DNA from 3 places in the Emergencia sp. genome. Region 3 is predicted to be linked to each of the others. Evidence: riboswitches for the same ligand, from Rfam matches in the RefSeq annotation. Region 3 holds a riboswitch; each other region holds the start of a gene.
What was found. Region 3 has a riboswitch for cyclic di-GMP ahead of ACMQ5W_RS09770 (leucine-rich repeat protein). Riboswitches for the same ligand answer to the same signal wherever they lie in the genome.
Positions count from the first base shown of each region.

Region 1 (4,871 bases), on a different contig from region 3:
CTGAATTCCTGATTCTGCGCCTTGACATATCCTTCTGGTGCCTTTGTCTCTGACAATATGTACGTGTGACCTGATGGAATGTTAGTGAAGTTCAGTGTTCCATCCTCATTACTGACAGCATTTTGAACAAAGTTTTCATCGTCCGCGGTCTTTAGCGCAAACTCTACACCCTCCATCGGTTGATTGTTTTCGTCAACTTTCTGAAACTTGGTGCTTGCTGTCATTCCCTTAACCGACGGGATATTAAAATACGCTGTTTTCAAATCACTCTGTTCAATCGGACTGTCATCGCCAGCTTCCTTGATCAGATAAGTCATAGAAGTGATTCCATTGGTTGGGTACCATTTTTCCGACTCAAATCCGGCTTCCAGATTATCTAATCTGATGCGATAACTGAGCTGATAGGTGTACTGCTTATCTTCCTGTACCTTTGGCAGCGCTTTCTTCAAATCCCAGGTAATCGTCTTCGAATTTGAACTATAAGAAAATTCTCCAATCGGATTAGCTTCTCTGCTGAATTCTACAAAGTCGATATGTTCTCCCATCGGATCAGTAAGAACCCATGCCTGCGCTTGCAGCAAAATCATCTCAGAGATCTGTTCAAAAATACTCGTAAGCTGCCCTGCATCCTGTGTCGTATAGGTTGTAAATCCGCATTGGTTAAGCCAAGTGCCCACTGGAGTTTTTACATTAGTCTCCCACCAGCCGCCTTGGGTTTTGTGCAGAGGACATCCTTTCTCAGAGCAATACAGTCCCTCATCGCCAACATAGACAGCATAACGATTGATACCTGCAAAATCCATGCTTTCAATCTGCCCATGAATGTCGTGACTGAGTTTCTGTCCGTTACCGATCATGTGCTTTCCGTCTGGACAAATGACCTCAGTAGACGTTCTGTCTGCTTTACTGCTGATACCGTAGGTCGGTACACCATCTGTCAAAAGAACGATGTTCTTATTGCGGATATCTTTTACTGCATCCTGCGCCAAAAGATTTTTTGCCAACTGCAGGCCTGCTTCAATGTTTGTACCGCCATTTGCAGAAAGTCCGCTGATTGCACCGCACTGTCCGCTGCCCTGCTGTTTAAGATTGCTGGCATCAGTCCACATCTGTTTCGTCGATGCTCCGCTGATGTGTTTATCTTCCCAGCCGCTGAAAGAAACGATGGCAATTTTCCGCTGAGCATTGCTTTTGGCAAATTCATCGATGAATGCCTGCGCTGCTTTTTGTGCCTCCGGAAGGCGGCTTCTGTCGTCCATGCTGCCAGAGGTATCAATGACTAACACAGTTGCAGCATCTTCAGATAACTCAGTAGTTTTGATTTCGTCTTTAGTGATAACTTCTAAGTCAATGTCAAAGACATTCTCCTGGTCAGTACCTTTGATCGTCTTGTTTACCTTTACTTGGCCATCGGCATAGCTTTGCTGGGTAGCGCCTTCTAGCGTTGGTTCACCTGCCCATGTACCGTCAGTATCAACGATCTCGTAGTATGGACCGATCTGAGAACTGCTGTCTTTACTGATCTGAACCTCTCCTCCACCTGCAAAGACCATTGCTGGCATCATTCCCAGAACAATCATGAAACTGAGAAAAATACTGGCTGTCTTCCTTAATTTTTTCATAACTTCCCCATCTTGCGGGAGTTTCCGCTTTTACCGGGCATATGTCCGTGCCCGGACAACTGGCTGCCAACCATGGGGATGGTAAGGCCCTTTAGTTTTCCGTCACCGGCTTTCGCCGGCTTTGGCAAGATTCCTCCTTTTTCATATTTTGTGCAGATTACTTCTGCATCTGACATCAGATATCAAAGCGTACTAGTTCTTTCCGCCACAGCAGATTTCCATTCTGCTTTATATATCTACAGACAGAATATCCTTTTCAGATAATTTTTTCAATACAGTTTGCACAAGCCGGGCTTTACCGCCCTAAACCGGAATTAAATGGATAAAAAAAGTGGAAATGGCGGTATCAAAGATTCCTATTTCCAAATGTCGCCCACAAGGAGCGACGCTCTGCAAGATGCGTTCTTTGATATTTCCTATGAATAAAAAAACAACCTGGTATTTCTACCAGGTTGTCCGTAAGTCAGATATTATGAAAGAAATTCCATCACGACATCTTTGACCAGGTTCCCATCAGCAAGGCCTTTGACCTTACCCATGACGGATCCCATCAGCTTACCCATGTTCTGCTTGCCTCCTTCGATTCCAAGTGAGGCTGCAGTCTCTTTTACAATCTCAAGAACTTTTTCTCTCGATAATTGTTCAGGCAGATAGCGGTTAAGAATTTCAATTTCTTGATTATATGCGTCGACTAGATCTGTTCTTCCAGCTTTTTCAAAATCAGCGAGGGCATCTTTACGCATTTTAACTTGCTTAGATAAAATTGCAATAATGCCTGCATCGTCTAGTTCTTCTCTGTTGTCCACCTCGTACTGCTTGATGGCCGCACGGGTGAGACTGATTGTATTCTTGGCGATTTCGTCGCGGGCTTTCATCGCGTCTTTAAAATCGGCCATAAGTTGTTCTTTCAAAGCCATTTATATCACCTCGATCCTAAATGACTAGTATTTCTTAGCCTTTTTTCTAGCGGCTTCAGACTTTTTCTTTCTTTTTACGCTCGGCTTTTCGTAGTGCTCTCTTTTTCTAAGTTCGCTCATAACGCCGTCTCTAGCGCATGATCTCTTAAATCTCTTCAGAGCGCTTTCCAAACTTTCGTTTTCTCTTACGATAACTTGTGCCATATTCCAATTCACCTCCTGACCAACTTGAAATATTAAGCTGTGAACAGTCTTGTGCCTATAACGGGATTATTATACTATTTTTGAGCGAGATAGGCAAGTCAATTTTTGAAATTCGTTACTTTAACTTTTCAGCAAATAGCGGCGAGTCTGCCCCCTTTGCCCTGAAACGACTGAATCTAAAGCCGATTGCCGATTTGGCGGAATTTACGCTTTCTAGGGTTATGCAAAATGTTTGTTTCACTAATACTTCTAAGTTTTTGCCTTCGTCAGCCTCGATTTGCATAACCCATCTCCTCAATGGTGTTATGCATATTGAGCTTATTTTGCAGCCATTTTAAATGTTGTAAAAAAGAAAAGGAATGATGCCAAACATTCCTTTTCCAGACTCCACCTAAAGCCTATAGAGCGGCTAAGATAGAGGAGACCGTCATTTTGATCGAGTTGTCATTAGCTTCCTGAGTATAATAGCCGATGTGCGGTGTGGCGATAACATTTTTCAGCTGAGCAAGCTGATAATCCCTCGCCGTTGGCGGCTCGCTGTCATATACATCGATGGCGGCGCCAGCCAGATTCCCCGAAATCAACGCTTTATATAAATCTTCTGTGTTGACCAATTCCGCTCTGGCTACATTGATTAAAAGTGCGTCTTTTTTCATCAGCGATAATAATTTTTGATCGATAATCCTTTCATTTTCTTCCGTTACTTTCATATGTAAGGTTACAATATCTGCCTCCATAAAAACTTCTTTCATGGATTTATATTGAATATTGTAATTTTCTTTTAAATAATCGCTTTCATAGATATCACAGGCTATGACTTCAGCTCCCAGTGCTGCAAACTTTTCTGCGGATAAGCGCCCGATGCTCCCGGTGCCGACAACACCGACTGTAGATCCTTTCATTTCCTTACCCATCAAACCGTCGATGCTCCATCTGTCCTCTTTCAATACCCTGTCGGCAGAAGGGATATTTTTTGCCAGCGCTAATGCCATGGCAGTTGCGAATTCCGCAACCGCATTACTTCCGTAGCCGTCAATATTGAGCACTCTGATTCCTTTGCCCTCGGCGTAATCGACATTGACAAAGTTCCACATGCCTGTGCCGATAAATTGAAGTATCTTCAATTTTGGGAGAGCGTCCAGCATTTCCTCAGTAAACTGCATCAACCCGAAAGCGATAACGTCGGCATCACCTGCCCGTTCGATAACTTCTTCCGTTCCTGCAGGTATGCCATTGAAGACTTCTACTTCGCCTATGGCCCTCAACGGATCCAATAGTTCCGGTTTATCTATAAAAATACCTGCATCAATTAGACAAAATTTCAAATTAACACCACCTTACTAAGCTTATGCCGCTTTCTCTTCTACGCTGACTTTATCCTTCCAAATCAGCGAGCCAATAATCAAAGTCAAAATAGATGCTCCCACACCGATGAATGTCGGGTCGCCCAGCGGTACATCGTATCCTACGGTAAAGAATAGAACAGCCGGGATGCCGCCGCCCAGGATAATGGATAAGGTAGCAGCTCTTTTTGACGTCTTATATTTAAAGAACAGGGCAGCTACCAGCACTGGTACCAAAGCAGAACCTACGATGCTGAATACTGCGGTCAGATAGTCAAGTAGACTTGTAATGAACAATGCCACGATAATGCCCAGTATGCCGATAATAATCGTCAGCTTCGGCAGCGCTTTTGAAATCTTTTCTTCAGGCATATCCGGTTTGAACGTTCTTCCGATATCGTACATGATATGGGTCGTCGCCAGAATCAAGAAAGAGTCAAAGGACGACATGACAGCTGCTACCGTTCCTGCTAAACAGATTCCCTTGATGACTGGCGGATAGTACGTAGCAATGAACAATGGCAGCACAGAATCTTTTGCTTCGATTCCCGGCATTAAAACATGGATTGCTCCACCGATGATGAGAATGGAAACGCCAAAGAGCAGTGCGATGATTCCCGTCGTTGTAAAGGAGAACCTCGCGGTCTTTGCATCCTTTGCCGACAAAGCCCTCTGCGGCATAGTTGGATCGCCAGGAGATGTCAAGAAGTAAGTCAGTACCGTTCCGACAATACCCACAGTCACCCCTCCTGCTAACGGATTGGTAATGGTCATTCCCTCTGCTT
Region 1 covers NZ_DBFWLQ010000010.1:58,985-63,855, forward strand. The annotation lists gene ACMQ5W_RS08735 (Cna B-type domain-containing protein) at 1-1,622, opposite strand, end outside; cyclic di-GMP riboswitch class I at 1,674-1,758, opposite strand; gene ACMQ5W_RS08740 (GatB/YqeY domain-containing protein) at 2,093-2,539, opposite strand; gene rpsU (30S ribosomal protein S21) at 2,564-2,743, opposite strand; gene ACMQ5W_RS08750 (hypothetical protein) at 2,859-3,026, opposite strand; gene ACMQ5W_RS08755 (NAD(P)-dependent oxidoreductase) at 3,142-4,068, opposite strand; gene ACMQ5W_RS08760 (sodium:solute symporter family protein) at 4,090-4,871, opposite strand, start outside.
Region 1: another riboswitch for cyclic di-GMP. It lies ahead of ACMQ5W_RS08735 (Cna B-type domain-containing protein); the one in region 3 lies ahead of ACMQ5W_RS09770 (leucine-rich repeat protein).

Region 2 (4,871 bases), on a different contig from region 3:
TGATATCCCTCTGACGCAACGATATATTTTGCGTTCATTTTGTACGCATAGCTGTTATCATCAACAAAACCGGTTGAATCAGCGGAGTATATCCCACCAGAGATGAATTTTGAAACATCTACTGCACATACATCGCCCACAAAGCTGCCATCTGTAACCTCTATGCTTACCTTCGAGATACTTTCTTCTGGATTCTTCTCTGGATTTTTTTCATCCAGTGCCCTTACGCCCTTGATAGTTCCGCCGGAAATATTCACCGAAATCGGCAGCTTGGTTGTATGCTGCGCTACTGCAATGCCGACGCCGGTGCTGGTAGAACCTGAATCATTGCTGTTAGACGTGTACGCGCCCGTAGCAGTAATCACAGGATTGCCTGTAACGTTCAGTTCCCCTGCCCGCAGTTCAACCCCTGTAGCACCTGCAATGGTTCCGCCAGAAATATTCAGCTTGCCATCCTGCGGATTGAAAATACCGCAAGAGCCCCCATTAATCGTTCCGCCATTTACCGTGATGTTCGTATTGTGTTGCTCTCCATTGCCTGCTACACCATACCTTCCTCCTTCAATGGTTCCGCCTTCCACAATTAGAGTCGTCGCACCTACATCCTTGCTATAACCGTTCACAGCAATACCTGCTATGTTACCCGAAATTTTCGTCTGATCGCCCTTGACGGTAATCGTTGGCTGCACAGCATTATTTTGGGGATTTATAAAAATACCGTAACTATTAGAACCGACTGCTTCTAACATCACATTCTCCAAGGTCAGATTGACTCTCTGCTCCGCTACAATTCCCATAGACGGTTCTCCCGACGTGTTTGTGTTGCGTATGGTTCCGTTTTTGATCGTTATATTTTTTGTTTCACCATATTTATTAACATAAATTGTCTTATTACTTGACGTCGAAATTGTCTTACCATTCAGGTCTAATATTATAGACTTATCTATCTCATAATAGTTTATACTTCGTATATTTATTTGATCCTTCAAGAGACGCACAGTATCTCCATCTTTCGCCTTTGTCAAAGCTTGTTTCAGCGTATTATAAGTGGTATTTCCAATCTGCGCGGCTTTATCCGATTCCACTTGGTAATAGCCATCTATCGGTTCTTCGCTGGCCAGATATCCTATTTCCAACATATCATTTCCCGGTTTCACTTTAAATAAGCCACCAGTGCACACCACTGTGCCCGAGTTTTTTATAATCGCACCGTCAACCGTCCCGCCTTTAACATAAAGCGTACCCTTATTGCCTGCAACGATGTCTCCCGTGAAAGTTCCGCTCAATATTGTGAGCTTCGAACTTTTCCAAGTGGTATTGCCGCCGTCAAGCTCAATTGAAGCATCTACTTGTCCTGTCTGTCCTACACTACTGTCCTGAATGGTCAAATAACTGGTGACATTCTTAATAGGGTACCCCCTCCCCAGGGAAAATCCGCTCAAATCCAAAGTGATATTATAATGACTCTTATGATCGATCGTGATTTCTTCATTCACGTCTGCAAGCAAAATGATCTTTGATCCATCTTTTGCAACGCTAAATGCCTCTTGAAGTGTAGAGTACTTTTCCTCTCCAATCTGAGCTACCGCCTCTGCCTGCTCTTCTTCTGCAAATGCAATGCCCGGGATCATAGAGATTACCAGACCCACAGTGAGCAACATTGCTAAAAACTTCTTCATATTATCGTTTTCTCCTCATGCTTTATTTCGGTTCATTAAAAAGAGACAGGCCAACGCCTGTCCCAAATCATAAATATACAATCTGATAGTACATTGGCAACTGGCAGCCATCCTTCTGGAACAGGCCCTATAGCTTTGCGTCCCTGCCTTTCGACAAGTTTGCTCTTTTCAATTTTTCTACCTATAAGTATACTCTCTTTTTCTTTATCCTTCAATCCCGAATCTTTCTATCGGGCCTACTTCTTCCTATGATACCCTGCAATGGCACCTGACGCACCCAGGGCTGTGAATAACAGCACGATATACATGCCCAGAGACGACCGATCGCCCGTATCAGGCAATGCGGAGCCTTTGTCCGGGTCACCGGCGGCACTTTCTGCAGAGGCAGCGGTTTTGCCGCTGTCAATCACATAACGAAGCACCAGTCCATCTGTCTCCCAATCTCCCAATGTAAACGAATCCAGTTTATAGTCGGACCATTTGTAGTCATCGTAGAGCACATAGGAGTCATAACTGCCCATATATTCAAATAGTTTTCCGTCATATTTACAGTTTATAAAATCCTTGGCGTTGATGATATCACCAGCATAGCCCTGTAAAAATTTCTCTTCGTAGTAATCATCGTAGCTGCCCTCGTAAACGGTGCCCAGAAGCTTCAGCTTTCCGTCGGCACGTTCATAATACCTGTGAATAATCTGGAAGTAATCTATGGATGGACACTCACAGGCCAACTCTGCACCTGCAATGAGTAAGCCAGAGTATTCCGAGCTGGTGATATAATCCAGCAGAGGGTCCAGGTTTTCAATCAGATTCTTGACAGCCGCTGCATCTTCAGGTTCCAGTTCTGCCAAAAACTCTTCCATAGTATAACCCTGCTCCTTCAGCAGACGATCAATTAAGTCAGTAAAACTATCAAAGTCGCCGACTTCCGCTTTGATTATTTCCTTAAACATGTCCACAATCTGCTGAAAAATATCGTTTGTGAGAATGATGGAACTGCTGACAACAGAATAATGATTCTCCGGAAGGCCGATAATCTCCACATGAAACTTTGACAAGATGTTGTCTACATCTGTTAGAAATTTTTCCGGATCCTTTTCATAGGTTCCTAAATCTATTTTCCCTTGCACTTCCGCCAGTTCCTTCATGATGGCATCGCTGATCCGATCCTTCGGATAACCCAGCCAAAGACCTAGGGTCTCCCCATCCTCCTTCACTTCTTCAACGGGAATGGTGATATTGATGTTGGTGCCAGGTGCGGTAATCCGCACACTCAAGTCTTTTAAATTCGATATTTCTGTGCAATCTTCATTATCTATGGTGACAAGCGCCATAGCGTTGGGTTCTTTCTTAAGGTCGTCCACAATGTTTGCAGAGGCTGTCATCGTAAAAGACATGACCATCGTGCATACGATAAATAGACATACCAATATCTTTTTGATTTTCATCTTAAAGTTCTCCTATCGCAGTAGTTAGCTCCCCGGCATCATCAATTTGGTTGATTTTTCCTCGCAGCGCTGCGCTGCCGGGGATGCCCTTGAGATACCAGCCCACAAATTTACGCATTTCGCGGACTGCGGCGTATTCGCCCTTTAATTCCATCATATCATAAAAATGACGCAGCATCATTTGTTTTTTTTCGGCAATGTTCGGCGGATTTGGCCTCGGTTCACCTTTCCAGGCAGCCAGAACTTCCTGAAAGATCCATGGATTTCCCAAGGCACCGCGGCCAATCATCACAAAATCACAGCCTGTTTCTTTCATCATGGCCAAGGCGGAATCGCCGTCAGTCACATCTCCATTGCCAATGACAGGAATGCTGACCGCATTTTTTACGGCCGCGATCTGTGTCCAGTCCGCTTTGCCACTGTAATACTGTTCTCTTGTCCTGCCGTGAACAGCAACAGCCGCTGCGCCCGCTTCCTCAATAGCTTTTGCCGTCTCCACGGCATTTATACAAGATTTGTCAAAACCGATGCGTATTTTCGCAGTTACCGGTTTTGTCGTATTGCTGACCATGGCAGAAATCAAGTCATAAACCAGATCCAGCCGTTTCAGCAAGGCTGAGCCTTCCCCGTTCTTTACAATCTTCGGTACAGGGCAGCCCATGTTGATATCTAAGATGGCATTTTCCCGTTCTTCCAAGGCACGGGCTGTAAATGCCATGATTTCCGGTTCGCTGCCGAAGACCTGATAGGCCACCGGTTTCTCTTCTTCGTAGAGAAACAGCAGTTGATCCGTCTTCTTATCGCCGTAATACAGCCCTTTGCCGCTGACCATTTCCGAATAGACCAAAGCCGCTCCCATCTCGCGGCAGATTCTGCGAGTGGGAGCGTCTGTAATTCCTGCTAGTGGAGCCAGAAGAAAAGGATTATCAAGTTCAATATTTCCTATTTTTAAGGCTTTTTTCATTTTATATCTGTTCCTTTTTTTCTTTGCACGGTTTTGTCGGTTTCTTATTTTTCTGGTAGATGATTTCCAGTCCTTCCAGTGTCAACATTTTGTCGACGTGGTCAATACAATCGACGCCATCGTCGATGAGGGTGGAAAGACCGCCAGTGGCAACCACGGTGACCGGTTTGCCCGATTCTGTGAGGGCTTCCAGCTCTTTCTTCATTTTCTTTACGATATAATCTACCATGCCCATGTGTCCGTAAACCAACCCGGACTGCATGCTCTGAATGGTGTTCTTACAGATGGTCTGACCCGGCTCCTCTAATTCTACCTTTGGCAGCTTCGAAGTCTTCTCGAACAGAGCCTCCGATGCAATCTTAAGTCCTGGAGCGATGGATCCGCCTAAGTACTCAGCCTTCTCCGTCACCGCACAGAAGGTCGTTGCCGTTCCAAAGTCGATGATGATCAGAGGGCCGCCGTATTTGTGGTATGCCGCCACGGCATTGACAATTCTGTCAGCGCCTACCTGCTTGGGATTGTCATACTTCACTACCAATCCTGTCTTGACACCCGATTCCACAGTGATGGCGCGCTTCTTGAAATACTTCATAGCCAAGTGCTGCAGGGTGTAGAGGACGGATGGTACAACGGTTGAAATGATGATGTCTTTTACGTCCGATGTCTTGAGTCCTTCATACTGAAAGAGCTGCGTTACAATCATTCCATACTCATCGGCACTTTTGTTGTTATCTGTTTCAATTCTCCAGTTGGTAACGAGCTTTCCGTCTTTGAATACGC
Region 2 covers NZ_DBFWLQ010000009.1:29,548-34,418, reverse strand. The annotation lists gene ACMQ5W_RS08435 (hypothetical protein) at 1-1,679, opposite strand, end outside; cyclic di-GMP riboswitch class I at 1,772-1,853, opposite strand; gene ACMQ5W_RS08430 (hypothetical protein) at 1,916-3,127, opposite strand; gene dusB (tRNA dihydrouridine synthase DusB) at 3,129-4,091, opposite strand; gene ACMQ5W_RS08420 (type III pantothenate kinase) at 4,093-4,871, opposite strand, start outside.
Region 2: another riboswitch for cyclic di-GMP. It lies ahead of ACMQ5W_RS08435 (hypothetical protein); the one in region 3 lies ahead of ACMQ5W_RS09770 (leucine-rich repeat protein).

Region 3 (4,871 bases):
GCAATATGTCTTTCATCGCATCGGAAACGACATGGAGAGTTTGTGCGATCAGAGGGTTTTGGAGGAACTGGAAGGGGAAGAGCGCCGAGCGTATGGCAAAATTCTGCTTTCTATGACGGATGAGAAATATGCCAGGGCTCCGGGTACGACCTCTATTTCCAATGGCGGAAAAAACATCAAAAGGCGCATTGAAGCCATTGCCCGCTTCAAGAAATATCCCCGTGGGATGGCGTTGGTTTCGGTCTGCGCTTTGATCGTGCTGGCGGCGTCAATCTTTGCCGGAAGTGAGGCGAGCGGCTACGAGACGGATTATCCTGACCTGACCGATTATCGTTCAAAGGTGATGATGGCGGAGGCGAGGATGAACGGATGCACGACGCCGGCAGGTGCGATTGATACTTGGGTCAAGGGCAAGGTGTTCAATCTGCCGAGCTATCTGGCGGCTGTGACGCCTAGCGGCCAACAGGAAGAATTACATAGACAGGTGGAGAAAGGAATGGATTTTTCTTCTGCTATTTCTCATGGGCTGAAGGACGTTCCGTTCTCCGACTATGCGGTATATAACCTGCAGAAAGAAAATGAGCATTGTTATACGGCTCTGGCAGTGATCGAGGGACAGGAGGGATATGAAACGCGGCCCGTACTGACAATCCCTTTGATGATAGAAAAGGATAACGACTGGACGGTAACGCAGAGCGGAAAGATGAACATATATAAATCTCTTTCAGGCATTGGGATTTACTGGGGGTTTGAGGAACTGCCGGGCGCTGTGACATCGGAGGGCAAAGGAAAGACGGGAATCGTCCGTATCAAAGAGCAGACCATCCGTACAGTGGATAATCAGACACAAAATCAGGAGGATTTCTTTGCAGACATGATGGGGAATGGATATTCTTTTGATGTGCGCGCCAAGCGGTCTGCGAAATTTTCCATGGAGAGAATGTTCGTCTGGGGCCAGTATCAGGACTGTAGAAGTGAAGCGGAGCAAAGTAACGTCAAAGTGATTGGAATGATGGCAGCTGTACTTAAACACATGTCTGACGATATTTCAGCGGATCTCATAAAAGAAGAATATCTTGGACAGGAGACCAGTGGGAACAGCAGTGACGGTGTCGGGTATGATTACCGGTATATAGAGCAGCCTTGGGAGGGAAATTTTGACGGGCTGAACTTTCTTTTGTGGGGTTCATCTGATAGTGAACTCGCTAGTTTTGAAGGTTTTGAAACTAGAATTTACCAAGACGGCAAACTGCTGGATACTTTGAGGATCAAGAGGGGGGCGAAGCTATGAACTACTTGAGTGCCATTGGGAAGATCAGCTGGGGATATATTTTCATCTACATCAGCTTGAACCTTGGAACGATAAATATCTTTCCCGCCTGGGCAGGTTTTCTGCTGATCTATCTGTCATTGGACGCAGTGGCAGAGATGCAACCATCGGCAAAACTGCTGAAACCCTTTGCCCTGCTTTTGCTGGCAGAAGATCTGGCAGAATGGGTGCTGAACATATTTTCTATGACACCAGATTTGTATTGGATTGACGTGTTCGCCAACGTGATCATCCTCTATTTTCACTTCCAGCTTCTGACGAACCTTGCGAACATCGCAGAAGGTCAGGGATCTCAGTACGCAGAGAGACTGAAAAAGCTGCGCAGTGTACAGACGGTATTTATGACGGTGATAGCGTTGATTCCCGTCAGCAAGAGAGCTGCGATCACTTTGGCAAAAAGCGGTCTCGTTGTCTTTGGCATCGGACTGTTCGGCGTAATCGTAATGCTTGTTATTTGCGTGACGCTGTTTCAGTACAAAAGGGAACTGAGAGGGATGGAGCAGAACGCTTCATTGGCAGCGGAATGAAGCACTCTGCAGACTGTGCTTTTAACCCCTATTGCTGCAAAAAAATGCGAAAGCACCTAAAAAATCTGTCTTCTGCAAAGGGAGTCTATTTGCGACGATGGCTGTAACCGTTGAAACTTCGTGGTATCCTTCGCTCAGGCCACCATTACAGCCTCTCAACGGCCAGGATATTTAGGTGCTTTTGGCCTTTTTTGATAAAATGACAGGTAAAACCGTATCAAGGGCAGCTTACCTGATCCCTCTGGTTACCTGGCTCGCCATCCGTGTCTTTGCGTGATACTGCTTCGCGCCAAGATTTGAACAGCGGTTGAATAGAAGTGCGTAATAGGGTGGAAACTGATATTGACAAAATACCTGGGGGGGGGTATACTGTAGAAGAAAGAATTAAATATTTGGTAAAGCTGTCGAAAGGCAGTGACACAAAGCTATAGGGTCTTCCCTTTACGGATGGCAGCCAGTTGCACAAATTAGGTGGTTCTAGTTATTATGATTAGGGCTGTTTTTTGTATGGAAGGGAAGAACTTTGTGAATCGGGTTCTTCTTTTTTATTTGTAATGGTATATTTTAAATTTACTAAGTTAGGAGATGTTTAAAATTAAAAAGTACGTTTATAAGTTATTAACAGTTGTGCTGGCGCTTATGGTGGTGCTGAATACATCGGCTATTGGAGTGCTGGCAGGGAGCAACGGTTCAGTTGAGGCGACACCAGAACCAAGGGATTATGCGTTTTCAAATGGGACGATTACTGGACTGAAGACAACATATTTGGATGGACTGACTGACGAACAGAAGCAGAACATTAGACTGGAGATACCAGGAGAAATTAATGGGGAAAAGGTTACTGCGATTGGAGATAGTGCGTTTTCAAAGTGGTACAATAAGAAATATGATGGATATGATTTTGCATCATTGGATTTAAGTAAGGCAACCTCATTAGAAAGTATAGGAAAGGATACCTTTTATTCCTGTAAGAAATTAACTGGAGATTTATGTATTCCGGATACTGTAACCCAGATAGGAGAAAATGCTTTTAGAGAGTGTAAAGCATTTGATGGGACTTTACATCTGCCTAAAAACGTGAAAGTAATATCTAAATATGCATTTTATAATTGTAGCTTTACTGGAAGTTTGGAACTTCCTTCTAACCTAAAAAACATTGGTGATAGTGCCTTTAGACAGAGTTCGGCAAAAGTCAGCTTTACTGGGGAACTGATTCTGCCTGAGAGTGTGATAACGATTGAGGTAGCGGCTTTTTCTGGACAACAAGGATTTTCGGGAGTAGACTTGTCAAAATGCGTAAATGTCACGAGCATTCCAAGTGGCGTCTTTAGATACTGTAATTTTGAAAAGCTAATTATTCCTGAGAACATTCAGACCATTGGACCGAGTGCCTTTGCCGAAAATTCTGCATTGAAAACAGTGTACTTGCCTGAGAGAAAAAATCCAGAAAATGCTGATTTTGTTGCGGAATCAGCATTTGACTCAACTGCGAGTGATTGTGATATAATCTGCAAAAATGAAGATTATGATTATATACACGGGAAGCTCAAGTCCATTGCACAAGGCAAATTGACCTTCCCTGTCACGATATCCTTTAGTGATGATAAGAGTAACACATATGATGATATAGAACGCTTGTATAAGCGCACATATAATTATATAAAACAAAGTGATGGTTCGTGGAAAACAGATACAGCATATACATTTCCCCCAGTGAAAGGGGAAACGAAGAAAGTATGGAGTGTAGAAAAGGACGTAAATAAAGCCGTACGCGAAGGAGATACCATTTCTGAGAAAAAACCAACTCAAACTTTATATGCTGTAAACGGCATTATTGATCCAGTGATTGAATACAGTGAAGGAATTGATAAAGTATATGATGGGAAGCCGGCTAAATTGACTGTAACTGCAATGCATCCAGATATCAAGACCAGTGGTCCATACTATATGGGGGACAAAGTATACTATTATACTTGGAAGTTACTGCAGATTGGTAAGACCGAAACTATTTTACAGGGGATGAATGTAAATGTATGTGAGCTTACAGATGTATATGCCCCAGGACAAGCAATAGGTTGTGAAGTGACTGTACAAGCGTGTACATTAGTACCAAGTTCAAGCAGTAAGGTGACAGCGCAAGCAGTACCTTTCTATACAGAAAAACATACTTTTACGATAAAAATAAGCCAGGCAGAACCAATGGTTAACCCAAACATAGCCTCCGGTGTATACCAAATGACCTCGGGCAATACCGCTTTACCTGAGATAAAGTTATCCGATGGAGACACCCCAGGAGCGATTGCATGGAAGTCTGGTCAGAAGCTTCATGAAGGTGCAGGAAGCTATGAATGGACTTTTACCCCAGAGAAGAATTCACAGGGACAATATAATTACAAGCCTATGGAAGGTACAGTAGAATTATATTGCACCACGAAAAATTTTGATGACGACTTTGTCAATGGAAAAATCGAAGCATTACCATCTATTGAAGAAAATCAAGAGGCAACTGAGGCGCAAAAAAAAGATATTCTCGATGCCTATGCTGCATATCAGATAGCTAGTGATGAGATTAAGGCTGCTGTCAATGAAGAAGCACAACAAAAGATGTTAGATGCGGTTGCAAAGATTCCACAATTTGAAACAGCCACGGAGGGACTTGCCGTTAAGAATGAGCAGGATTTGCTGACGAATTTAACAGCAAAAGACGCTGCTGTTGTGAAAGACTCAGATGATACCAAATGTACCCTCAAGGTTGTTTCATCTGAAGTTCAAAATCCAGAAGATACCGTGCAGAATGCCATAGCAGAGGCGGCAGGCAGCGAGGCAAAGGTGGGTGGCCACTTTGACGTCCAGGTGGTAAAAACTATAGAAAGTGGTTCAAGTCCGGCCACAGAAATTTTGACCACCGTTAAGAAGCCGTTGAAACTTGTCTTTAATGTCCCGAAAGCACTTCAGTCTGCCAATCGCAAATTCTTTATTATACGGGCTCACGAAGATGCGGAGGGCAAGGTTAC
Region 3 covers NZ_DBFWLQ010000011.1:131,358-136,228, reverse strand. The annotation lists gene ACMQ5W_RS09780 (M56 family metallopeptidase) at 1-1,291, shown strand, start outside; gene ACMQ5W_RS09775 (hypothetical protein) at 1,288-1,857, shown strand; cyclic di-GMP riboswitch class I at 2,242-2,323, shown strand; gene ACMQ5W_RS09770 (leucine-rich repeat protein) at 2,443-4,871, shown strand, end outside.